DNA from 3 places in the Ancylobacter sp. GW821-FHT10E12 genome. Region 3 is predicted to be linked to each of the others. Evidence: predicted binding sites of a transcription regulator. Region 3 holds the regulator's gene; each other region holds the start of a gene.
What was found. Region 3 encodes LexA, which represses DNA repair genes until DNA is damaged. Its sites were predicted from a motif close to TGTTCNNNNTGTGTTCNG; they were not measured.
Positions count from the first base shown of each region.

Region 1: a site for LexA is predicted at 3,569-3,586, ahead of AC1RU4_RS08675 (YifB family Mg chelatase-like AAA ATPase). Genes of this name have one in related genera too.
Region 2: a site for LexA is predicted at 6,511-6,528, ahead of recA (recombinase RecA). Genes of this name have one in related genera too.

Region 1 covers NZ_JBXASN010000005.1:188,602-196,530, forward strand. Annotated here, with positions in the region: gene fdhF (formate dehydrogenase subunit alpha) at 1-1,366, opposite strand, end outside; gene AC1RU4_RS08665 (formate dehydrogenase beta subunit) at 1,378-2,937, opposite strand; gene AC1RU4_RS08670 (formate dehydrogenase subunit gamma) at 2,949-3,422, opposite strand; gene AC1RU4_RS08675 (YifB family Mg chelatase-like AAA ATPase) at 3,678-5,210, shown strand; gene AC1RU4_RS08680 (alpha/beta hydrolase) at 5,801-6,655, shown strand; gene AC1RU4_RS08685 (ABC transporter substrate-binding protein) at 6,752-7,921, shown strand.
Region 2 covers NZ_JBXASN010000002.1:311,112-319,040, reverse strand. Annotated here, with positions in the region: gene AC1RU4_RS03865 (ABC transporter permease) at 1-633, opposite strand, end outside; gene AC1RU4_RS03860 (ABC transporter permease) at 630-1,610, opposite strand; gene AC1RU4_RS03855 (hypothetical protein) at 1,747-1,908, shown strand; gene chrA (chromate efflux transporter) at 2,054-3,448, shown strand; gene AC1RU4_RS03845 (DUF1800 domain-containing protein) at 3,582-5,141, shown strand; gene AC1RU4_RS03840 (DUF1501 domain-containing protein) at 5,146-6,369, shown strand; gene recA (recombinase RecA) at 6,594-7,664, shown strand; gene alaS (alanine--tRNA ligase) at 7,861-7,929, shown strand, end outside.
Region 3 covers NZ_JBXASN010000024.1:8,480-16,408, reverse strand. Annotated here, with positions in the region: gene AC1RU4_RS24180 (molybdopterin molybdotransferase MoeA) at 1-319, shown strand, start outside; gene hpxZ (oxalurate catabolism protein HpxZ) at 379-777, shown strand; gene AC1RU4_RS24170 (GntR family transcriptional regulator) at 896-1,594, shown strand; gene atzF (allophanate hydrolase) at 1,875-3,704, opposite strand; gene lexA (transcriptional repressor LexA) at 3,908-4,627, shown strand; gene AC1RU4_RS24155 (ComEC/Rec2 family competence protein) at 4,896-7,532, opposite strand; gene gltX (glutamate--tRNA ligase) at 7,716-7,929, shown strand, end outside.

The sequences.
Region 1 (7,929 bases), on a different contig from region 3:
AGTCGGCCTGGATATGCGGCGAGCGCACGAGATCGATGCGGCGCGGATCGACGACGATCAGCTTCGCCCCTTCGCGCAGGCGCTTCTTCATGCGCGAGCCGAACACCGGGTGGCCGTCGGTCGGGTTGGCGCCGATGATCAGGATGACGTCCGAATCCTCGACCGAATCGAAGTCCTGCGTGCCCGCCGAAGTGCCGAAGGCCTGGTTGAGGCCGTAGCCGGTCGGCGAATGGCAGACGCGGGCGCAGGTGTCGACATTGTTGGTGCCGAAGCCGGCGCGGATGATCTTCTGGACGAGGTAGGCTTCCTCGTTGGTGCAGCGCGAGGAGGTGATGCCGCCAACCGCACGGCGGCCATAGGTTTCCTGGATGCGCTTCAGCTCGGAGGCGGTATGGGCGATCGCCTCGTCCCAGGAGACCTCCCGCCACGGGTCGGTGACCTTGGCGCGGATCATCGGGTTGAGCACGCGGTCCCGGTGCGTGGCGTAGCCCCAGGCGAAGCGGCCCTTCACGCAGCTATGGCCGCGATTGGCCTTGCCTTCCTTCCACGGCACCATGCGCACCACTTCCTGGCCGCGCATCTCCGCCTTGAAGGTGCAGCCGACGCCGCAATAGGCGCAGGTGGTGACCACCGAATGCTCCGGCGTGCCGATCTCGATCAGCCGCTTCTCGGAAAGCGTCGCGGTCGGGCAGGCCTGCACGCAGGCGCCGCAGGACACGCATTCGGAGGTGAGGAAGGCTTCCGACTGGCCGGGTGACACGCGGCTGTCGAAGCCGCGGCCGGAGATGGTCAGCGCGAAGGTACCCTGCACTTCCTCGCAGGCGCGCACGCAGCGATTGCAGACGATGCACTTGGCCGGATCATAGGTGAAATAGGGGTTCGACTCGTCCTTGGGCATGACGAGCTCGGAGGTCGGCGCGAAATGGTTGGCGCCCTCCATGCCGTAGCGCACCTCGCGCAGGCCGACCGCGCCGGCCATGTCCTGCAGCTCGCAATCGCCATTGGCGGCGCAGGTGAGGCAGTCCAGCGGATGGTCGGAGATGTAGAGCTCCATCACACCCTTGCGCAGCTGCGCGAGGCGCGGCGTCTGGGTGTGGACCTTGATGCCCGGCGCCACCGGCGTGGTGCAGGAGGCCGGGGTACCGTTGCGGCCCTCGATCTCGATCAGGCAGAGGCGGCAGGAGCCGAAGGCATCCAGCATGTCGGTGGCGCAGAGCTTGGGGATCTGCGTCCCCATCTCCATCGCCGCGCGCATGATGGACGTGCCTTCCGCGACCGTGACCTCGACGCCGTCGATGGTGAGCGTCACCATCTTGTCGGTCTTGGGGGCGGGGGTACCGTAGTCGATCTCATGGACGAGAGACATGCGTGTCCTCCTCACTCGGCGGCTTCGAGGCGACGGGGCGTGTCGCCGAATTCTTCGGGGAAATGGGTGAGGGCGCTAAGCACCGGATAGGGCGTGAAGCCACCGAGCGCGCAAAGCGAGCCGAGCTTCATGGTCTGGCAGAGGTCTTTCAGCACTTCGAGGTTCTTCTCGCGGCGCTCGCCGGCGACGATGCGGTCGATGACCTCGACCCCGCGGGTGGAACCGATACGGCAGGGTGTGCACTTGCCGCAGCTCTCCACCGAGCAGAACTCCATGGCGAAGCGGGCCATCTTGACCATGTCGGCGGTCTCGTCGAACACGACGATGCCGCCATGGCCGATCAGCGCGTCCTTGGCCGCGAAGGCCTCGTAGTCGAAGGGCAGGTCGAACTGCCAGGTCGGCACATAGGCGCCGAGCGGGCCGCCGACCTGCGCCGCCTTGACCGGCCGGCCGGAAGCGGTGCCGCCGCCGATGTCGTTGATCAGCTCGCCGAGGGTGATGCCGAAGGCGGTCTCGAACAGGCCGCCGAACTTTACATTGCCGGCGATCTGGATCGGCATGGTGCCGCGCGAGCGGCCCATGCCGAAATCGACGTATTTCTGCGCCCCGTCGGCCAGGATATGCGGCACGGCGACCAGCGACAGCACGTTGTTGATCACGGTCGGCTTCTGGAACAGGCCCTTGTGCGCCGGCAGTGGCGGCTTGGCGCGCACCGTGCCGCGCCCGCCCTCGAGGCTGTCGAGCAGCGCCGTCTCCTCGCCGCACACATAGGCGCCGGCGCCCATGCGCACTTCCATGTCGAAGCTGTGCTGCGAACCGGCGATGTTGACGCCGAGCATGCCGTGGGCGCGGGCGACCTCGACCGCCTTCTCCATCGCCCGGATGGCGTGGGGATATTCCGAGCGGGTGTAGACGTAGCCCTTGGTGGCGCCCACCGCGATGCCGGCAATGGTCATGCCCTCGATGAGCTGGAAGGGGTCGCCCTCCATGATCATGCGGTCGGCGAAGGTGCCGCTGTCGCCCTCGTCGGCATTGCAGACGATGTATTTGCGGTCGGCCCTGGCGTCGGCCACGGTCTTCCACTTGATGGCGGTCGGAAAGCCGGCGCCGCCACGGCCGCGCAGGCCGGACTTCTTCACTTCCTCGATGATCTCTGCCGGTCCGAGCGCCAGCGCCCGCTCCAGCCCCTTGTAGCCGCCCATGCCGACATAGTCGGTATAGGAGGCGGGATCGACGATGCCGCAGCGGGCGAAGGTGAGCCGCGTCTGCTTGGCAAGGAAGGGATGCTCTTCCGGCTTGCCGATGCGCAGCGCATGCGCGCCGCCGGTCAGCAGGCCGGCCTCGAACAGCGCCTCGACGTCGCCCTCTTCCACCGGGCCATAGGCGATGCGCCCCTCGGGCGTGCCGACCTCGACCATCGGCTCCAGCCACAGCATGCCGCGCGAGCCGGTACGCACGATCTCGATCGCCTGGCCACGCGAAAGCGCCGCGGCCTTGATGGCCTCCGCCACCTCGTCGGCACCGCAGGCGACGGCGCAGGCATCCTTGGGAACGTAGATGCGAACGGTCACGGAGTTTGCAGTCACGACTGGGCCTCCGAGATCAGCGCGTCGAGACGACGCTCGGTGAGACGGGCGACGATGCGGCCGTCGAGCATGGCGGAAGGCGCGGTGGCACACAGGCCGAGGCAGTAGATCGGCTCGACCGTCACCCGTCCGTCGGCCGTGGTCTCGCCGAGCTTGCAGCCGAGCCGGTGCTCGGCGTGCTCGGCGAGCGCGTCGCCGCCGGCGGCCTGGCAGGCCTCGGCGCGGCACAGCTTCAGCACGTGCTGGCCGGCGGGCTCATGGCGGAAATCGTGATAGAAGGTCACCACGCCATGCACTTCGGCGCGGGATACGTTCAGCCGTTCCGCCAGCATCGGCACGACGGCGTCGGGCACATAGCCGAAGGTTTCCTGCACCGCGTGGAGCATCGGCATGAGCGGGCCTTCGAGATGGGCGAACTCGCCGATCACGGCTTGCGCCCTGTCTTCGCTCCATGGCTCGTAGTGCGGCATTTCTCCCGGACCTTCTTTTAAAGTTTTCCAATGGGGAACATTGGGCCGGACCGGAGCAAAATCAATTCCGGTGTTTCGTCTCTTGATAGAAAGGTTCTATCGAACGAGCCCGGCATCGATGGGCCGACGGGCGAATCGGCCCGGAATGTTCCCTTATTGTTCTTGACGCATCCCGGCCATGCCGTAGAGTGACGGTATCGGGGGCGGAACGGCAGCGGTCGTTCGCGCGAAGACGTGATCGGGAACGGGGGCTCAATGGTCCAGCGCGTGGCGACGGTGGCATTCGAGGGCATCGACGCGCGTCCGGTCGACGTGCAGGTGCAGGTGAGCCCGGGCCTGCCGGCCTTCAATCTCGTCGGCCTCGCCGACAAGGCGGTCACCGAGGCGAAGGAGCGGGTGCGGGCGGCACTGATCGCCTCCGGCCTCGCGCTGCCGCCCAAGCGCATCACCGTCAATCTCGCCCCCGCCGACCTGCCCAAGGAAGGCAGCCATTACGACCTGCCGATCGCCCTCGGCCTGATGGCGGCGATCGGCGCGGTGCCGGCGGAAGCACTCGACGGCTTCACCGTGCTCGGGGAATTGGCGCTCGACGGGCGCATCGCCGCGGTGGCCGGCGTGCTGCCAGCGGCGATCGGCGCCAATGCCCGCGGTCACGGGCTCATCTGCCCGGCCGCATGCGGCCAGGAAGCCGCCTGGGCCAGCCCGGACATGCCGGTGCTGGCGCCCTCCTCGCTCATCCAGCTGGTGGGTCATCTCACCGGCCGGCAGAAGCTGACCCGGCCGGAGCCGCGGCTGGAGGCCGCCGGCGCGGCGCTGCCGGACCTCGCCGACGTACGCGGGCAGGAAACGGCACGCCGGGCGCTGGAAGTCGCCGCCGCCGGCAGCCACAACCTGCTGTTCACCGGACCGCCGGGAGCCGGCAAGTCGATGCTGGCGCAGCGGCTGCCGTCCATCCTGCCACCGCTCTCGCCGGCCGAACTCCTGGAAGTATCGATGATCGCCTCGGTCGCCGGCACGCTGCAATCCGGCGCGTTGACCAGCCGGCGGCCGTTCCGCGCGCCGCATCATTCCGCCAGCATGGCGGCGATGGTCGGCGGCGGCGGGCGTGCCCGGCCGGGCGAGGTGTCGCTGGCCCATAATGGCGTGCTGTTCCTCGACGAATTGCCGGAGTTCCAGCCCTCGGTGCTCGACGCGCTGCGCCAGCCGCTGGAGACCGGCGACGCCTTCATCGCCCGTGCCAATCACCGCGTCACCTACCCGGCGCGGTTCCAGCTGGTGGCGGCGATGAATCCATGCCGCTGCGGACGGGCGGGCGAGCCCGGCTTCACCTGCCGGCGCGGGCCCCGTTGCGCGGCGGACTATCAGGCGCGGCTGTCGGGCCCGTTCCTCGATCGCATCGACCTGCATCTGGATGTGCCCTCGGTCTCCGCCGTGGACCTGGTCCGGCCCACGCCGTCGGAATCGAGCGCGAGCGTCGCCCGGCGGGTCGCCGCGGCCCGGGAGATCCAGGCCGAACGCTTTGCTGCGCTCGGTCGCCCGGACCTCACCACCAATGCGCAGGCGGCAGGCCCCATCCTCGAAGAGATCGCCGCGCCGGATAATGGCGGTGCGGCTCTGCTCACCGACGCCGCCCGTATCATGCGCCTTTCGGCACGCGGCTATCACCGCGTGCTCCGCGTCGCCCGCACCCTCGCCGATCTTTCCGGTGCCGAAACGGTGGGCCGCCCGCATATCGCCGAGGCGCTGGCCTATCGCGTCGGCATCGACCGGGCGAGCGCGGCGGCCTGAAGAGGCGGGCAGAGCGCGCCGGGGAAGGATCGTGGCGCGACACGACATCGGCGGGAACATGCGCATGGCCCGCGGACGGCTGGAGCGGCGGCCCGGCAAGATAGCGGATCGTGGGCGGGGCGCCGCACCGCTCGCCATCCACCTTGCTGCTCCTGCTCGCTCCCATGCCATGTCCCATGCCGGCCCATGCGGACCAGCCGTTTCCGCCGACGAAGTGGGGGCGGCAATCGGCCGGCAATGGGCTCGGTACCAAGCCGAGATCCGCGCATGGGGTCCTTCCCATCACATTATTGCCGGATGGCGCCAAAAGGCATGGAGGATCGCGACGGCTCGCTGCCCTGTCTCATCCGGCACCGAACCGACATCCGGCAAGCGCCTGCATCGCGATGCGACAGACCTCGGGGCCGTATCGGCCGTCGCACCAGCGGCGAGGCGGGCGAACCGATTCTCCAGCATCCCCGCACCGTGCATCGGCGACCCGTCAACACCCGTTCGCATCGACAGCACGCCATGCGGGCGGCACTCTCCGGCGGCGGTGGAGATCCGATGCCGCTGCCCTGCCGATGGCAACAAGACGAAGAGAGACGGACATGACGCTTCCGGCCGCCGCCATCGATCCCGACGCCGAGCGCCAGTACAATCTCGCGCTCAGCGTGCCAAGCATGCCGGCGATCACCGGCGCCTGGCCGGCGCGGGCGGCAGCGACCCGGCTGCGCCATCCGCCCATGGCCGACATCGCCTATGGCCCGCATCCGCGCGAACGGCTCGACCTGTTCCGCGCCCGCGATCCGCGCGGGACCCTGATCTTCATCCATGGCGGCTTCTGGCGGGCGCGGTCGAAGGACGAGTTCTCCTGGATCGCCGACGGCTTCCTCGCCGCGAACTATTCGGTCGCGTTGTTCAATTATCCGCTCTGCCCGCAATCGCCCTTCGCCGCCATCGCGCCGGCCGTCCGTGCCGCCTTCGTCCATCTCCATGCGAACCTGCTCGATCCGGCCGAGCAGGCCCGGATCGTGATCGCCGGTCATTCCGCCGGCGGCTATCTGGTCGCCGACCTGCTCGCCACCGACTGGACGAGGCATGGCCTGCCCGAAGCGCCGTTCCAGGGCGCGCTGCCGATTTCCGGGGTGTTCGATCTCTCGCCGCTTCGCGCGACCAGCATCAATGCCGACCTGCAGCTCGGCATGGAAGAAGCCGCCCGTCTCAGCCTTCATCGCACGCCGAGCCGGAGGCCGGTCCGCATCGCGCTGGCGGTCGGTGGAGCGGAAACCGCAGGCTTCCGGCAGCAGACCGAGCAGATGGTCGAGACCTGGGCGCAGCGAGCTCCGCGTCGCCTGATCGTGCCGGATGCCAATCATTTCGACATTCTCGACAGCCTCGCGACACCTGGGGCGGTGTTGCACACGGCGGCACTCGAGCTACTGGCGGGCGAGGCCGTTCCATGACGGCACAACCGCTCTTTTGGGGGATTGTTGCGCGCGCCCCGCTCATGCCAGAAAGCACGAGGGATGACTTTGGGTGAACCTACGGGAGATGTCGACGTGAAGCGGACGATCGGCGCTGCGGCGCTCGCCACCATTCTGGCCCTGTCGGCCGTGACCGCCGGCGCCGCCGAGCTAAAGATCGGGCTCATGTCCACCTTGTCCGGCCCCTCCGCCGCCCTCGGCCAGCATCTGCGCGACGGCTTCCTGCTGGCGGTGAAGGAGCGGGGCGGCAAGCTCGGCGGCGAGACCGCCGAGGTGATCGTGGTCGATGACGAGCTGAAGCCGGATATCGCCGTGACCAAGGCCAAGACGCTGGTCGAGCGCGACAAGGTCGATTTCGTGGTCGGCGTGGTGTTCTCCAATGTGATGAACGCGGTCGTCAAGCCGCTCACCGAATCGAAGACCTTCGTCATCAGCGCCAATGCCGGCCCGTCCACCCTCGCCGGCGAGGGCTGCAGCCCGTATTTCTTCTCCGCCTCCTACCAGAACGACCAGAACCACGAGGTGCTGGGCAAATATGCGCAGGACAAGGGCTACAAGAAGGTGGTGCTGATGGCGCCGAACTATCAGGCGGGCAAGGATTCGCTCGCCGGATTCAAGCGGCATTACAAGGGCGTCGTCGCCGAGGAAATCTATACCCAGCTCGGCCAGCTCGACTTTTCCGCCGAGCTCGCGCGCATCGCCGCCGCCGAGCCGGATGCGGTGTTCACCTTCATGCCGGGCGGCATGGGGGTGAACCTGGTCAAGCAGTACCGGCAGGCCGGGCTCGCCGACACCGTCCCCTTCCTCTCCGCCTTCACGGTGGACGAGACGACGCTGCCGGCGACGCAGGATGCCGCGCTCGGCCTCTATTCCGGCGCGCCCTGGGCGCCCAATCTCGATACGCCGGCCAACAAGGCCTTCGTCGCGGCTTTCGAGAAGGAATATGGCTATGTGCCGGCGCTCTATGCGGCGCAGGCTTATGACGCCGCGCTGATGATCGACGCGGCGGTGACGTCGCTCAATGGCAAGCTCGACGACAAGGACGCGGTAAGGGCGGCGCTGAAGAAGGCCGACTTCGCCTCCGTGCGGGGTGCCTTCTCCTTCAACACAAACCAGTTCCCGATCCAGGATTTCTATCTGGTCAAGGTCGCCAAGCGGTCCGACGGCAAGTATGAGACCGAGGTGGTCGAGACGGTGTTCAAGCAATATGGCGATGTCTACGCCGCCAAATGCGCAATGAAGTGATGCCGGCC
Region 2 (7,929 bases), on a different contig from region 3:
GTCGGCGAGCCACATGGAGATCGGGTAGTCGTCGAAAGAGACGATGAAGCAGAAGATGCCGCCCGCGAGAATGCCGGGGCGCACCTGCGGCCAGATCACCCTGGCGGCCACGACATGGGGCGGCGCGCCGAGCACGGAGGCGGCGTCTTCCAGGTTGCGATTGACCAGCAGCAGGCTCGCCGATACCGAGCGGATCACATAGGGCAGGCAGACGACCGTGTGGCCGATGACGAGCTGCATCATCGTCGCGCGCGATCCGAGCATGGAGAACAGCTGCAGCAGCGCGACGCCGGTGACGATCAGCGGCACGATCAGCGGTGACAGGATGAGGCCGAGAACGGCCCCCTGGCCCGGAACCTTGAAGCGGGTGAGCCCCGCCGCGCAGGGAATGCCGAGCGCCAGCGCCACCGCGGTGACGATGGCGGCAAGTTCCAGCGAGAACAGGAAGCTGCCGCGCGCCTCGGGATTGGCGAGAACGGCGCCGTACCATTTCAGCGTGAAGCCCTGCGGCGGAAACACGATATAGGGCGTGTCGGAGATCGACATCAGCAGCGGCACGACCAGCGGCGCGACGACGATCAGCAGGATGATGCCGACGATGATCCTGAGAAGCGGGCTGACGGTCTCGTTCATCGCGCACCTGCCGTCCAGCGTGCGAAACGCCGGCTCACGATCTTGAGGAAGACGAGGTTGGAGGCGAGCACCATGGCGATCAGCAGGGTCGAGATCGCTGCGCCGAAGGGCCAGTCGTTGAGGGTCAGGATCTGCTGTTCGATAAGCGTGCCGAGCAGGGGCGAGAAATTGCCGCCGAGGATCTGCGGCGTGACATAGGCCGCGGCGCTCAGCGAAAAGACGAGCGAGACCCCGACGGCAAGGCCCGGCAGGCTCAAGGGCAGGATCACCCTCAGGAGCATCGAAAGGCGCGTCGCTCCGGCGACCCGCGCGGCTTCCTCCACGGAGCGGTCGATGCGGCCGATGGCGCCCGCAAGCGGCATGACCATGAAGGGCAGGTAGACGTGCACGCAGGCGACGAGCACCGCCCATTCCGTGTAGAGCAGAACCGGCGGATTGCCGATGCCGAGAAGCTTGAGCCCCCAGGCCAGGGCGCCGGTCTTGTTGAGGATCGTCTGCCAGCCATAGGAGCGCACCACCACATTGACCAGCAGCGGCGCGAGAATGGTGATGGTGACGAGGCGGGCGAGGGCAGGGCCTCCGCGAGCGATGGCGATGGCCAGCGGATAGGCGAACAAGGCGGCGAAGAGGCTCGTCAGCAGCGCGACCCGGATGGTGCGCATCAGGATCCTGAAATAGAGATCCGACGAAAACAGCCGGATGTAATTTTCCAGCGTGAAGCCCTCGACCATCGCGCCGTCTACGCTGCGTGCGGTCAGGCTGAGATGCACCATCGTCAGGACGGGCCAGAGGAACCAGACCGCCAGAAACAGAACCGTCGGCGTCACCAGCAGATAACCAGTGTAGCGAGTCCGGGTGAGCAGGCTCCAGACCTTTCCGACAAGGCGGGACGCCAGCGCTTCGTCCGGGAACCCGCGCTCGGCGCGCGTGTCGGGCGAAGCTCGTGCGGGCACGTCGATGCGTTCAACGTTGCTCATCGGCTGTTCCCGTGGCTGTGGACGACGACTTGAGGGTGCATTCTTGCCGGCTTGTCTGCAGACAGGTTCGGGCACGAACGCGTTGCCGTCCAGCGCAGATTAAGCAATAGTCCATTCGAATAATTAGGACGGTCTGATGGCGCGCCCGCTCGGGCTCCATCCGGAAGGCCGCCAAGGAGCAGATGTCGCCGCCTCCGCCATCGACCGGCAGATATTGCTGCTGGAGCAGGAACTCGCCGTCGAGCAGCCGCGTATTTCGGTCGACCGCGATGGCACCGGGCGCGGTGACCTGCCCTGATCGAGCAGTCCGGACGCGGTTCCGGCGCCGATCGCCGCAATCCACTCCCCGCACTACACCTGACATGTCATCGCAGCTACCGGATGCCGTGTAGAATGATCGCGACCGGCCCTCCAGCCGGAAGTCGATCCAACAGGGGGCGTTCATGACCGCGGCATTCACGACCGATGAGGCGGCCGCATCGCCGGGCGTCCCGAGCTTCGCGCAGGCGGCGCGGCTCTGGGCCAAGATCGGCCTGCTCAGCTTCGGCGGACCGGCCGGCCAGATCGCCCTCATGCATAAGGAACTGGTCGAGCAGCGCCACTGGATCGGCGAGCAGCGTTTTCTGCATGCGCTCAGCTATTGCATGCTGCTGCCCGGCCCGGAGGCGCAACAGCTTGCGACCTATATCGGCTGGCTGCTGCACCGTACCGCCGGGGGGCTCGTTGCCGGTCTACTGTTCGTGCTGCCCGGCGCCGTGGTCATGCTCGGCCTCAGCGCCCTTTATGCGCTTTATCGTCATGTGCCACTGGTCGATGCGGTGTTCTTCGGCGTCAAGGCGGCGGTGCTGGCCGTGGTGGTCGAGGCGGTGCTCCGCATCGGGCGGCGCGCGCTCAGGAACCGGGCGATGGTCGCCATCGCGGCGGCGGCCTTTGTCGGTATCTATCTGTTCCGTCTTCCCTTTCCGCTCATCATCGCCCTGGCCGGCGCCATCGGCTGGATCGGCAGCACCCGCGCACCGTCGCTGTTCGTGCCGGGCGGGCAGGGCGGAAAGACCGATGTGCCGGCTGTGAAGGGTGTCGTCGACCGCATGTTCGAACGCGGCGAGCTCGCCCATGCCGATCCGTCCTGGGGGCGGGCCTTGCGGGTGACGGCGGTCTGGCTGCCGATCTGGCTCGGTCCGGTCATATTGCTCTGGGCTTTCACCGGACCGTCCAGCGTATGGACGCAGATCGGCGGCTTCTTCAGCGCCATGGCGGTCGTGACCTTCGGCGGCGCCTATGCGGTTCTCGCCTATGTCGCCCAGGCGGCGGTGGACGGTTTCGGCTGGCTGGCGCCGGGCGAGATGGTCGATGGCCTCGGTCTCGCGGAGACGACGCCCGGCCCGTTGATCATGGTGGTGCAGTTCGTCGGCTTCCTCGCCGCCTTCCGGGCTCCCGGGCCGCTCGACCCGCTGCTCGCCGGCAGCCTCGGCGCGCTGCTGACGACGTGGGTGACGTTCGCGCCCTGCTTTTTCTGGATATTCCTCGGGGCGCCCTTCATCGAGGCGCTGCGCGGCAACCGCGCCCTGTCGGCATCGCTGTCGGCGATCACCGCGGCGGTGGTCGGCGTCATCCTGAACCTCGCCTTATGGTTTGCCCTGCATGTCGTGTTCCGGCAGGTGGTGACGGTCGAGCTTTTCGGGTTGCGGCCGGAACTGCCGGTTCCGGCCTCGGTGGACTGGCGCGCGGCCTTGCTGACGACCGCGGCCATGGTAGCCATGCTGCGGTTCAAGCTCGGCATGTTCGTCACGCTTCTCGGCTGCGGTCTCGCCGGTGTCCTGCTGAGCCTGCTAAGTTGAATTGATGGCCTCCCGCGAATGCTGCCGCGGCGGCCGCCAAATCGCCCAAAACCATGCCCAACCTCCCGTCCCGGTGGGGTGATGTGCAGCGTGATGGCAAGCCGTTCGGCCATTCCATGGCGGGGCGACGGCCATGCGCACCGAACGCAAGGCCGCCCGCATGCCCGACGACCTCGCTGCCGATGCCGCCGCCTTGACCGCCCTTCGCCGTTTTGGGCTGGGTCCCCGTCCCGGCGACCTCGCCCGCATTGGTTCCGACCCGCGCGGAGCTCTCGCCGAGGAGCTTGCGGGAGCGAACGGCCTTCTCATCGACGATCCCGAACTGCCGAGCAGCCAGCAGGCGCTGGCGCGCAATGCCGCCTATCAACGTGCGGTCACCCGTGCCCGAGGGCAGCGCCCGCCAGGTTCCGAGGCCGCCAAGCCGATGGCCGTGGCGCTGCGCGACAAGGCGCCGCCTGCCGGGACACTGCCCGGTATGGGTGCCGGCATGGATCCGGCGATGGACATGTCCGGGGGAATGTCCGGCGGCAGGTCCGGCAGCGGCATGGACGCTTCGCCAGCGATGACCGCGGCGGATGCCATCGGCCCCTCGCCGGACACGCCGATCTACGAGCAGGAGCTGGCGGCCCGGCTCGTGCGGCTGCGCGACATGCCGGTCGGTTTTCCCGAACGGCTGGTGATGTTCTGGACTAATCATTTCGCCATTGCGCTGAAGGATGCGCCGGTGCGCATCATCGCCGGCGCCTTCGAGCGCGAGGCGATCCGCCCCTACGTGTTCGGTCGCTTCGGCGACATGCTCAAGGCGGTCGAGCAGCACCCGGCCATGCTGCTCTATCTCGACAACAACCAGTCGATCGGCCCGAATTCCAATGCCGCCTTGAAGAACAGGCGCGGCCTCAACGAGAATCTGGCGCGCGAGACGCTGGAGCTGCATACGCTCGGCGTCAATGGCGGCTATACGCAGGCCGATGTCACCTCGCTGGCGCGCATCATCACCGGCTGGACGGTCGCCTCGTCGGATGAGGACGCCTTTAATGGCGGGCGCTTCACGTTCGCCCCGGTCCGCCATGAGTCCGGCGACCAGACGCTGCTCGGCCGGGTGTTTCCCGAAGGCGGGGTCGAGCAGGGCGAGGCGGCGCTGGTCGCGCTCGCCACGCATCCCGCCACCGCCCGCCATATCGCGCATAAATTCGCCGCCCATTTCGTCGCCGACGACCCGCCCCCCGCCCTGGTCGCGCGGCTTGCGGCGAATTTCCGCAGCAGCGGTGGCGATCTCAAGGAACTTGCCCGCGTGCTGATCGAGGCCCCGGAGGCCTGGGCGGCCGAGCCTGCCAAGCTGCGAAGCCCGCAAGAATACCTGTTCGCCGCCATGCGGCTGACCGGCAAGCCGGTTGAGGCCAAGACCGTGATCAGCCATCTCATCGCCATGGGACAGCCGATATGGAACCCCGGTAGTCCCGAGGGCTTTCCAGACCGGGCCGACGAATGGCTCTCGCCCACCGGCATCAAGATGCGCCTCGACGTCGCCGATCAGATCGCCCGAACGGCCGACACCGCACTGCCGCTCCAACTCGTCGAGGCCGCCTTTGGTTCGGCCGTCTCGCCGGAGACGGTGCAGGCGGTGCGCCGCGCCGAAAGCCGTTCGCAGGCTGTCGCGCTGCTGCTGATGGCGCCCGAATTCCAGAGGAGATGAGCCGATGAGCCTATGCGAAACCTCGCTCTCCCGCCGCGCGCTCCTCGGCACTTCCGGCGCGCTGTTCGCCTGGGCCTTCATGCCGCGCGTCGCCTTCGCCGCCGGCGGACGCGACGCGCGCTTCGTGTGCATCGTGCTGCGCGGGGCGCTGGACGGGCTTGCCGCGGTGGCACCGGTCGGCGATCCCACCTATGCCGGCCTGCATGGCGACTTGGCGCTCTCGCTGGACGGCGAGATACCGGCCCTGCCGCTCGACGGCTTCTTCGCGCTGCATCCCTCGATGCCGACCTTCGCCCGGCTCTACAAGGCCGGCCAGGCCAGCGTCGTGCACGCCGCCGCGACCGCCTATCGCGACCGCTCGCATTTCGACGGACAGGACGTGCTGGAGAGCGGCCAGCCGGGGCCGGGCAAGGCCGATTCAGGTTGGCTCAACCGCTTCCTCGCCGGGCTGCCGAGCGGGGAGCGTGTCGCCACGCCCGGCGTGCTCGGCATCGGTCCGGTGGCGCCGCTGGTGGTGCGCGGACCGGCGCCGGTGCTGGGCTGGAGCCCGGCCGTGCTGCCGCCCGCCGGCGAGGACCTCGCGACCCGCCTCGCGGCGCTTTATGCCGAGCGCGACCCCGCATTGCACCGGGTGCTGCTGGACGGGCTCAAGACCGAGGACATGGTCGCCATGAACGGTCCGGCGATCAAGCGGCAGGGCGGCCTCGCCGATCCCAAGGGCATGCGCCAGACCGCGCTCGGCGCTGCGCGGCTGATCGCGCAGGACGATGGCCCGCGCATTGCCGGCCTTGCCTTCGAGGGTTGGGACACCCACGCCAATGAGGGCGGGGTGAAGGGACAGCTGGCCAACCGGCTGCGCGGTCTCGACGAGGCCATCGGCGTCTTCGCCGACACGCTCGGTCCGAAATGGAACGACACGGCGCTGATGGTGATCACCGAATTCGGCCGCACCGCCCGCATCAACGGCACGCAGGGCACCGACCACGGCACCGGCACGGTGGTGTTCCTGGCCGGCGGCGCCATTCGCGGCGGCCGCGTGATCGCCGATTGGCCTGGCCTGTCCGATGCCGCACTTTATGAGGGACGGGACCTGCGTCCGACCACCGATGTGCGCGCCGTCGCCAAGGGCCTGCTCGCCGACCTGTTCGGCGCGCCGGCGAGCTATCTCGCCCGCGAGGTCTTTCCCGACACCACGGCGCTGGCGCCGATCAGGGACCTCGTCGCCTGACGGCATAGCCTCCGCCGCCAGCCCGGCAAAAACCATTCGAGATTTCAAAGCTCTCCGGCCTTCTATGTCTTGCCATATCCTTCGCCAGGTTCGACAAAGAGTGATCGCGCACCCACCACCAGCAATTCGCCGCCGGCTATCGAGAACATATTGCGAACTTAGAACAAAGCAAGTACGATCAAGAAATCACAGCAAATCACTTGCTTACGACCCGGAGCCCGGCAATGACTCAAGCCACGTTGCGACTCGTCGAAGGATCTTCAATGGACAAGGCCAAGGCGCTCGACGCAGCGCTCTCACAGATCGAGCGGCACTTCGGCAAGGGCTCGATCATGCGGCTCGGCAAGGGCGACAAGGTCATGGAGATCGAGACGGTCTCGACCGGCTCGCTTGGGCTCGACATCGCGCTCGGCATCGGCGGGTTGCCTCGCGGACGCGTCGTCGAGATTTTCGGGCCGGAATCCTCCGGCAAGACGACACTCGCACTTCACACCATTGCCGAGGCACAGAAGAAGGGCGGTGTCTGTGCGTTCATCGACGCCGAGCATGCACTCGATCCGATCTATGCCAGGAAGCTGGGCGTCGATCTCGACAATCTGCTGATTTCTCAGCCTGATGCCGGCGAGCAGGCTCTGGAGATCGCCGATACGCTGGTTCGCTCGGGCGCGGTGGATGTCCTGGTGGTGGATTCGGTCGCCGCGCTTACCCCGCGGGCCGAACTCGATGGCGAGATGGGCGACAACCAGCCGGGCATGCAGGCGCGGCTGATGAGCCAGGCCCTGCGCAAGCTGACGGGTTCGATCAGCCGTTCCAACACGATGGTAATCTTCATCAATCAGATCCGCATGAAGATCGGCGTGATGTACGGCAGCCCGGAGACCACGACGGGCGGCAATGCCCTCAAGTTCTACGCGTCGGTTCGTCTCGATATCCGCCGTATCGGTTCCATCAAGGAGCGCGAGGAGGTGGTCGGCAACCAGACCCGCGTCAAGGTGGTCAAGAACAAGCTCGCGCCGCCGTTCAAGCAGGTCGAGTTCGACATCATGTATGGCGAGGGCGTGTCGAAGATGGGCGAGCTCATCGACCTCGGCATCAAGGCGGGGGTGGTGGAGAAATCCGGCGCCTGGTTCTCTTATGACAGCCAGCGTCTCGGTCAGGGACGGGAGAATGCCAAAGGCTTCCTGCGGCAGAATCCTGACGTCGCCAATCGCATCGAGGCGACCATCCGCCAGAATGCCGGCCTTATCGCCGAGCAGATTCTGGCCGGCGAGGATGGCGAGACCGACGCCGAATAGGGGCGGCATGGACGATCGCAGCGTCGGCGGTAGCCGCCGACGCTCGGTATGTCGATGCTCACCACGGTGGATGGTCGGTTGGCGCCGCACGGCGTTTTCTGGACAAGCTATTGCAGCGTCGTTAGAACCTGTGCTCGCGCCGCTCCGGCGCGGGCCGGTGGCTATGCCGGTTATCTGTTTCTGCGGGCATTGTTCGATGAGCGGCGTCAACGAGATTCGGTCGACCTTCCTCGATTATTTTGCGAAGAACGGTCATCAGGTGGTG
Region 3 (7,929 bases):
GGTCTCGGCCTATGTCTGCGGCCTCATCTTTCTGCGCCCGTTGCTGCGGCTTCTGCAGGGCGAGGCCGGAATCGGCGGGCTTGGTCTCGTGCCGGCCGAGCTCGGCGCCGACGTGAAGGCCAACGACCACCGCATGGATTTCATGCGGGCGCAGATCGTCGGGCGCGGGCCGCGCGGGCCGGTCGTGCGGCCGATGCCGGTGCAGGATTCCTCGATGCTCGGCCTGTTGTCCCGCGCGGACGCGCTGCTGGTGCGCCGGCCGAACGCCCCGGCCGCAAAGTCCGGCGCGGATTGCGAAATTCTGCCGCTGGAGGATTGACCCCGCGCCCGGCAGCCTATGTGCTGGCGTCCGGGCGAGGTGCGGGAGTTTTCGCGGCGATGGACATCAATATCCCGGAGGTTCTGGCCGAGGTCGAGGCGGCGTTCGCCCGCTATGAGCACGCGCTGGTGACCAACGACGTCGCCGCGCTGGACGACCTGTTCTGGGACGATGCGCGCACCATCCGCTATGGCGGCGGCGAGAATCTCTACGGCATCGACGCCATCCGCGCCTTCCGGGCCGCCCGCTCGGCCGTGGGGCTGGAGCGCACGCTCGACCGCACCGTCATCACCACCTATGGAAGCGACATGGCGACCGCGGCGACGCTGTTCCGCCGCGCCGCCGTCCCCGGCAAGGTCGGCCGGCAGATGCAGACCTGGATGCGCACCGACGGGGGGTGGAAAGTCGTCGCCGCCCATGTCAGCCTGATCGCCGATTCCGAGCCGAGCCCGCGCTGAACCCATGATGCCCGCGCAGAACCCATGACCCCCCGCGCAGAACCCATGACCCGACCCCTCGCCGATCCCGCCGCGCTTCTGTCCGCCTCCCTGCCGGCCGCCGGCCGGCAGGACTGACATGTCGCTCCCCGACAGCCCCGCCGCCCTCGCCGGCCCTGCCGGCATGCCCCGGCTCGGGCGCAAGACCCGCGCCGAGGACATACGCGAGCAGGTCGCCGACGAGATCACCCGCGGCCTGCTGCCGCCGGGCACCATGCTCGACGAATCGGCGCTCGCCGCGCGGTTCCGCGTTTCCCGCACCCCGGTGCGCGAGGCGATCCGCGAGCTGGCCGCCTCCGGCCTCATCGACACCCGCCCGCATCGTGGCGCCGTGGTGGCCCGCCCCAGCTTCGAGCGGCTGCAGAACATGTTCGAGGTGATGGCCGAGCTGGAGGCGCTATGCGCCGGCCTGTGCGCGCAGAACATCACCCCGGCCGAGCGGCGCTCGCTGGAGGCCCTGCATGCCGACATGGGCGAGATGATGCGCGCCGGCGACTTTTCCGCCTATCGCGAGGCCAACGAGCTGTTCCACACCTCGATCTATGCCGGCGGGCACAACGACTATCTGGTGGAGCTGACGCTGGCGACGCGGCGGCGGCTGTCGCCGTTCCGCCGCGCGCAGTTCCGCGCGCTCGGGCGCCTCGCGCTGTCGCACCACGAGCATGACCGCGTCACCACCGCCATCCTGCGCGGCGACCGCGACGGCGCGGCGAGCGCCATGCGCGACCATATCGAGATCGTTCACAACGCATATGAGAAATATGCGCAAATGATCTGAAATATAACGGCTTTTATATTTTGAACCACCGGTGAGCCGCGGCCTGGCTTCGTCATCCCGGACGGTCCGCAGGACCGATCCGGGATCGCGCGGCAATCGGTGAGCGATCCCGGCTCTCCGCTGCGCTGCGGCCGGAATGACGGAACGAACGGCGCGCGGCATGTGGTGAACGGCGCGCGGCATGCGATGTCGGGGCGGCCGATATGCCGATGTCGCGCTACCCTTCACCCCGTCCCCCGGCGCGGAGGGAAGGCGTCGGCCCGCTCGGTCTGGCGAACGCCTACTCCGCCGCCGGAATGCCCGCCGCCTGCCGCTGGCGCTGCTCGTCGGCGAGGAAGGCCCGCCAGCCGCCGAAGCCGGTAATGTCGCGGGCGCCGCGCGCGGCGATGCCTTCCAGGACGAACCCCTTCACCCGGCTGCCATCCTCCAGCCCCACCGTGGCGATGCCGAGCGGGGCGGGAATGGCGTCGACGAAGCGAGCGAAGGCCTCGGCCGGCAGCGCCCAGATCTCGCATTCCACCGGCCCGCCGCTGCCCGGCTCGACGCGCAGGAGGCCCGGCCGGCGCACCCGCCCCTCCGGCAGCGCGTAGAGGCGGTAATCGGCACTGGTGCGCGCGCGGCGCAGGAACACCCCGCCGGCTTCCAGCAACTCGCCGTTGAGCGGCAGGCCGGAGAGATGCGCGCCGAACAGCGCGATCTCGTGGAAGCCCGCCCCGGCGCGCGGCGCGGCGGGCGGCATCTGCGGCAGCGGCCGGCCGGTGGCGCCCATCGGCAGGTCGGTGGCGGCATGGAAGGCGGCGGCGATGGCGGCGAGATGCGCGTCGCGCCCGGCGGCTCCGAGCAGCGTCACGCCCACCGGCGCGCCGTCCGGCCGCATGCCGGAAGGGACCGAGATGCCGCACATGTCGAGCAGGTTGACGAAATTGGTGTAGACGCCGAGATGGCTGTTGAGCCGCACCGGATCGGCCAGCATTTCCGCCACCGTATAGACGGTCGGCATGGTCGGCACCATCAGCGCGTCGCAGCCCTTGAGGCTCGCCTTCGCCTTCACCGCCAGCTCGACGCGGCGATAATGGGCGCGGAAGGCGTCGACGGCGGTGCGGCGCCGACCCTCCTCGATGATGGAGCGCACCACCTCGTTGAAGCTGTCCGGCCGGGCTTCGAGGAACGGCCCGACGGCGGCGTAGCGCTCGGCGACCCAGGGGCCGTCATAGAGCAGCTTCGCCGTCTCGTAGAACGGCTCCATGGCGATCTCGACGATCTGCGCCCCGAGCGAGGCCAGGCGGGCGATGGCCTGGGTGAAGGCGGCATCCGCCTGCCGGTCGCCGAAGAACACCCGGTCGTCCGGCCGCGGCACGGCGATGCGCGGCGCGGCGGGAATGGCGCCGGGCGTGCCGAGCGGCAGCGGGCGGGAGAACGGATCAGCCTCGTCCTCGCCGGCCATGACGCGCAGCGCCGCGAAGGCGTCGTCGACGGTGAGCGCGAACACCGAGATGCAGTCGAGCGTGCGGCACGCCGGCACCAGCCCGGCGGTGGAGACCAGGCCGAGGCTGGGCTTGATGCCGACGATGTTGTTCAGCCCGGCCGGGATGCGGCCCGAGCCGGCGGTGTCGGTGCCGAGCGCGAAGGGCACCAGCCCCGCCGCCACCGCGACGCCGGAGCCCGAGCTCGACCCGCCCGGCACCAGGTCCGGCCGCACCGCGTTGCGCGGCGTGCCATAGGGCGAGCGGGTGCCGTTCAGCCCGGTGGCGAACTGGTCGAGATTGGTCTTGCCGATGACGACGGCTCCGGCACGGCGCAGCCGGGCGACGGCGGTGGCGTCGCGGGCGGCGACATAGGCGAAGTCCGGGCAGGCGCAGCTGGTCGGCAGGCCGGCGACGTCGATATTGTCCTTCACCGCGAAGGGAATGCCGTAGAGCGGCAGGCTCGCCGGGTCGCGCCCCTCCAGCGCCGCCACCTGCTCGGCAAGCTGGTCGGCGCTCATCAGGGCGGTGAAGATGGAGGGGTCGGCATGCCGTTCGATCCGCTCCAGGCAGGCCGCGACCGTGCGGGAAGGGGTCGAGCGGCCGGATCGATGCGCGTGGAGGATTTCGGCAAGGCTGACGGTCAACACGACGACTCCCGGCTGAGCGAAGGGAAGAAAATGCATGTCACTTAGGCAAGATGGATGCCATTGCATACACTAGCCAGAAGCCGCTTTGGCGTCGACCGCTTAGCGGTTTATTTACGCATTGTGGAACACAAAAAGAACGGATAGTGTTTGTTCGTGATTTGTTTCATTTTCGACCCGCACCGGGGGACGGACTTCCGCCAATGCTCACCCGCAAGCAACACGAACTGCTCCGCTTCATCCATGAACGCCTGAAGGAGACCGGCGTCCCGCCCTCCTTCGAGGAAATGAAGGATGCGCTGGACCTGAGGTCGAAATCCGGCATCCACCGGCTGATCACCGCGCTGGAGGAGCGCGGCTTCATCCGCCGCCTGCCGAACCGGGCGCGGGCGCTGGAAGTGATCCGCCTGCCCGAATCCGTGCAGAGCCCCGCCGCCGCCGCCAAGCCGGCGCGGAACTTCGCGCCCAGCGTGATCGAGGGCAGCCTCGGGCGCTCCCGCCCCGCCCCGCCGCCGGCCGAGGACGATGACGACGTGAGGCGCCCGGTCGCGGTGCCGCTCATGGGCCGCATCGCCGCCGGCTCGCCGATCTCCGCCATCCAGTCGCGCAGCCAGACCATTTCCATGCCGGCGGAAATGCTGGGCGGCGGCGAGCATTTCGCGCTCGAGGTCCGCGGCGATTCGATGATCGAGGCCGGCATTCTCGACGGCGACCTGGCGCTGATCCGCCGCGCCGACAGTGCCGAGACCGGCGACATCGTCGTAGCGCTGATCGACGACGAGGAGGCGACGCTGAAGCGCCTGCGCCGCAAGGGCGCCTCCATCGCGCTGGAAGCCGCCAACCCCGCCTATGAGACCCGCATCTTCGGACCGGACCGCGTGCGCATCCAGGGACGTCTCGTCGGCCTGTTCCGGCGGTATTGAGCGGGACGATGATTCGGCGCGCCGTTCGGGGCGGCAGATTGCCGTTCAGGGCCGGGGTTTCCCGAGCCAGGGCTTTTCGAGACGCGTGCCCCCGTAGGGGCGTATGCGGCGTCGACGGCCGCCGGGATGGTCGCGCGGGGTTCGTCGCGGAAGGTATGGCGTCTGCCGGCCGGCAGACGCGCCGACCCGCTATTCTCAAGGCTGGCCGGCGTGCCGCCGCTATCCGCTGCGGTCCGGCCGATGGGACCGGATCACGGACCGGGGAGCATCACGGCACGTCGTCTGCCTCCGGCGCGGTTCCCGCGGCCGTGCCGCCGCCCTCTTCCGCCACTGTGCCGGCGAAGGGCGTGACAGAGGATTGGGCGGAGGCGGCGGACGCAGGCATGCGGCCGGGGAGCCGCGAGGTGCCGGCCGCTTCACCCGATGCTGTCGCCGATGGCGCAGCCAGTGCCTTCGCCGCTCGCTTGTCCGCGACGGCGGCGGGTAGCCAGGGTCGCGTTCCCGCTGCCGGGCGGGCCTCGATCCGGCGCCAGGACCCGTCCGGCTCGGCGATGAAGGCCGATCCCGCGCCCTCCCCCGTCGGTCCGATTTGCACCACCTGCGCCGCGCAATCGGCCGGGGCGGTGAAGCGGGTGACGATCAGCGCCGCCCGCCGGCAATCGTCGGTCAATGCGGCGCGGTCGAGCGGATAGGCGACCAGCCGGCCATCGCGGGCCGGCAGCGTGCAGCCGACCGGATCGCAACGCGCCGCCGCCGGCAATGTCGCGCGAGGTTCGGCTGCCGTAACCGCAGTCGGCCCCTCCGTTGCCACAACAACGCCACCGTCCGCAGACGACATCGATGCTCCGGGCACCGGACCGGCACCGGCGATCCGATCGCCCGCCAAGGCACCCGGCACCGCCGTTGGAGGTGCGCCCATCGCCACCTTGCCGGTCATCGCCGATTTCGGTGCCCCGGCTCCGGAAGTGGCGTCGACGGCTCGATTTCCCGGTGCGACCGTCGCGGCCGGCCGGCCCGTCCCTGCGGACGTGTCGCCGGGTGCCGCCGCATCCTCGGCGCCGCGCAGGCCCTCCGCCGACAGCCATTGCTGCACGGCGAAGCGATCGGTGAGGCCGCGCGGCCGGTCGCCCATGAACGCCAGTCGCCCGTCCGGCCCGCGCACCGCCACCGTCCTTGCCTGCGCGTCCACCAGCACGTCGGCGGGCCGCGCCGTCAGCATCGGCACGGCCGCCGCCGCGGCAAGCACCACCGCGGCAAGGGCGAGGCGCGTGCGCAGCAGGCAGGCAGCGACGAGCGCGAGGCTGATCAGGACGAGGCTGGCGAGCGGCATGGCCCGCACGCCGCCATCGGCGCCCGGCAGCGCCGCCACCGCGCGGGCGACGGCGTCCATCGCCTCGATGCCCCATCCCATCAGCCGCCAGGCCGGCCCGTCCCAGCCGAACGGCATCAGCAGCGTGCCGATCAGCCCGGCGGGCATGATGGCGAAGCTGACCAGCGGCGTCGCCGCCATGTTGGCGATGAGGCTTAGCGGCGCCAGGCGCTGGAAATGGAAGGCGGCGAACGGCGCCGTCGCCAGCCCGGCGGCCAGCGAAGTGAGCGCGAGGGCCAATGCCCAGCGCACCGGCGTGGCGGCGTACCACGGCGCGCGGCTGACGGCGGCGCCGACGAGAAAGCGTCCGCCGCGCTCATAGGCGACCACCAGCGCCAGCGTGGCGGCGAAGGACATCTGCGCGCCGGGATCGAGGATCGCCCAGGGCGTCAAGGCGAGCACGAGCAGCGCCGCCAGCGCCAGCGTGTGCAGGGTGAGCGCCGGGCGGCCGACCATCACGCCGGCGAGCACCAAGAGCGTCATCACATAGGAGCGCTGCGTCGCCACCTCGGCGCCGGAGAGCAGCAGGTAATAGCTGGCCGCCGCCAGCGCCGGCACCGCCGCCCAGGCCTTGATCGGCCGGTGCAGGGCGAGGCCCGGCCACAGCGCCAGCAGCGCGCGGGCGAGAAAGAACACCGTCGTCGCCACCAGTGCCATGTGCAGGCCGGAAATCGACAGGATGTGCGACAGGCCGGAGACGCGCATCGCCTCCTCCAGCGGCTCCGGCACCTCGCCGCGCAGGCCGGTGACCAGCGCGATCGCCACGCCGCCCGCCTCGCCCGGCAGCACCGCGCGGATGCGCGCCGCCATCGCCTGCCGGCTCGCCTCCAGCGCCGCGGCAAAGCGCAGGCCGAGACCCGGCGGTTCGGGCGACGGGGTATCCCTCACCTTGCCGACCGCATAGCCGGTGGCGCCGATGCCCTCGAACCAGGCGGCGCGGCCGAAATCGAAGCCGCCGGGATAGGCCGGGCCGGGCGGCGGCGCCAGGTCGGCGCGCACCGCGACATGGGCGCCGACCGGCGGCGGGCGCGCCGAGGACAGCGCGATGCGCACCCGCTCGGGTGGCATGGCCGGCGGCCGGTCGAAGGAGGTCACCTTCAGCACGATGCGGCTGCCGCGCGGGCGCAATTCGGCCTGCTCGACCGTGCCGCTCACCGTCACCCCGGAGAGCGGGGCGGCCAGCACCGGATGGGAAATGCGCTGCACCTGCAGGCTGGCGGCGCTGAAGCCGCCGGCCACCGTCGCGGCGAGCGCGAAGGCGTGGAAGGCGACCGGCCGCGCCCGCGCCGCCACGGCGAGGCCGAGCAGCAGCACCAGCGCTACCGGGCCGGCCGTGACGGAAGGCTCGAACGCCGCGCCGAGATAGAGCGCGATGCCGACGGCAAAGCCGACGGGCAGGAACAGCGGGCCGCGCCGGTCATCCACCTCGCGGGCCAGCAGAGCGCCGAGCGTGGCGACGAGGCCCGGCCATGCCCGCGGCGGCGCGCCGCCGGCGAGCGCGCGCGGGCCGGCGGCGGCGCCGGGTGATCCCAGCACCCGCGCTTGCGCTCCCGCCCCTCGCCGGCGCCCCGCTGCCACCCCTCGCCCCTCATCCGCCGGCGGACCATGCCGCGCGGCGTCTTTTCCCCACTCGCGCTCCTATGGTACACGCACGCATCCCGACCGCTACCGCCCGCGGCCTTCCGCCGGTCTCTCCCCGGCCGCCGACACGGAAACCCGATGTCCGATCCCGTCATTACCCGCTTCGCCCCCTCGCCGACCGGCTTCCTCCATATCGGCGGCGCCCGCACGGCGCTGTTCAACTGGCTCTATGCCCATGCCAAGGGCGGCAAGATGCTGCTGCGCATCGAGGACACCGACCGCCAGCGCTCCACCCCGGAAGCCATCGACGCCATCATCGACGGGCTGAGCTGGCTCGGCATCGACTGGTCCG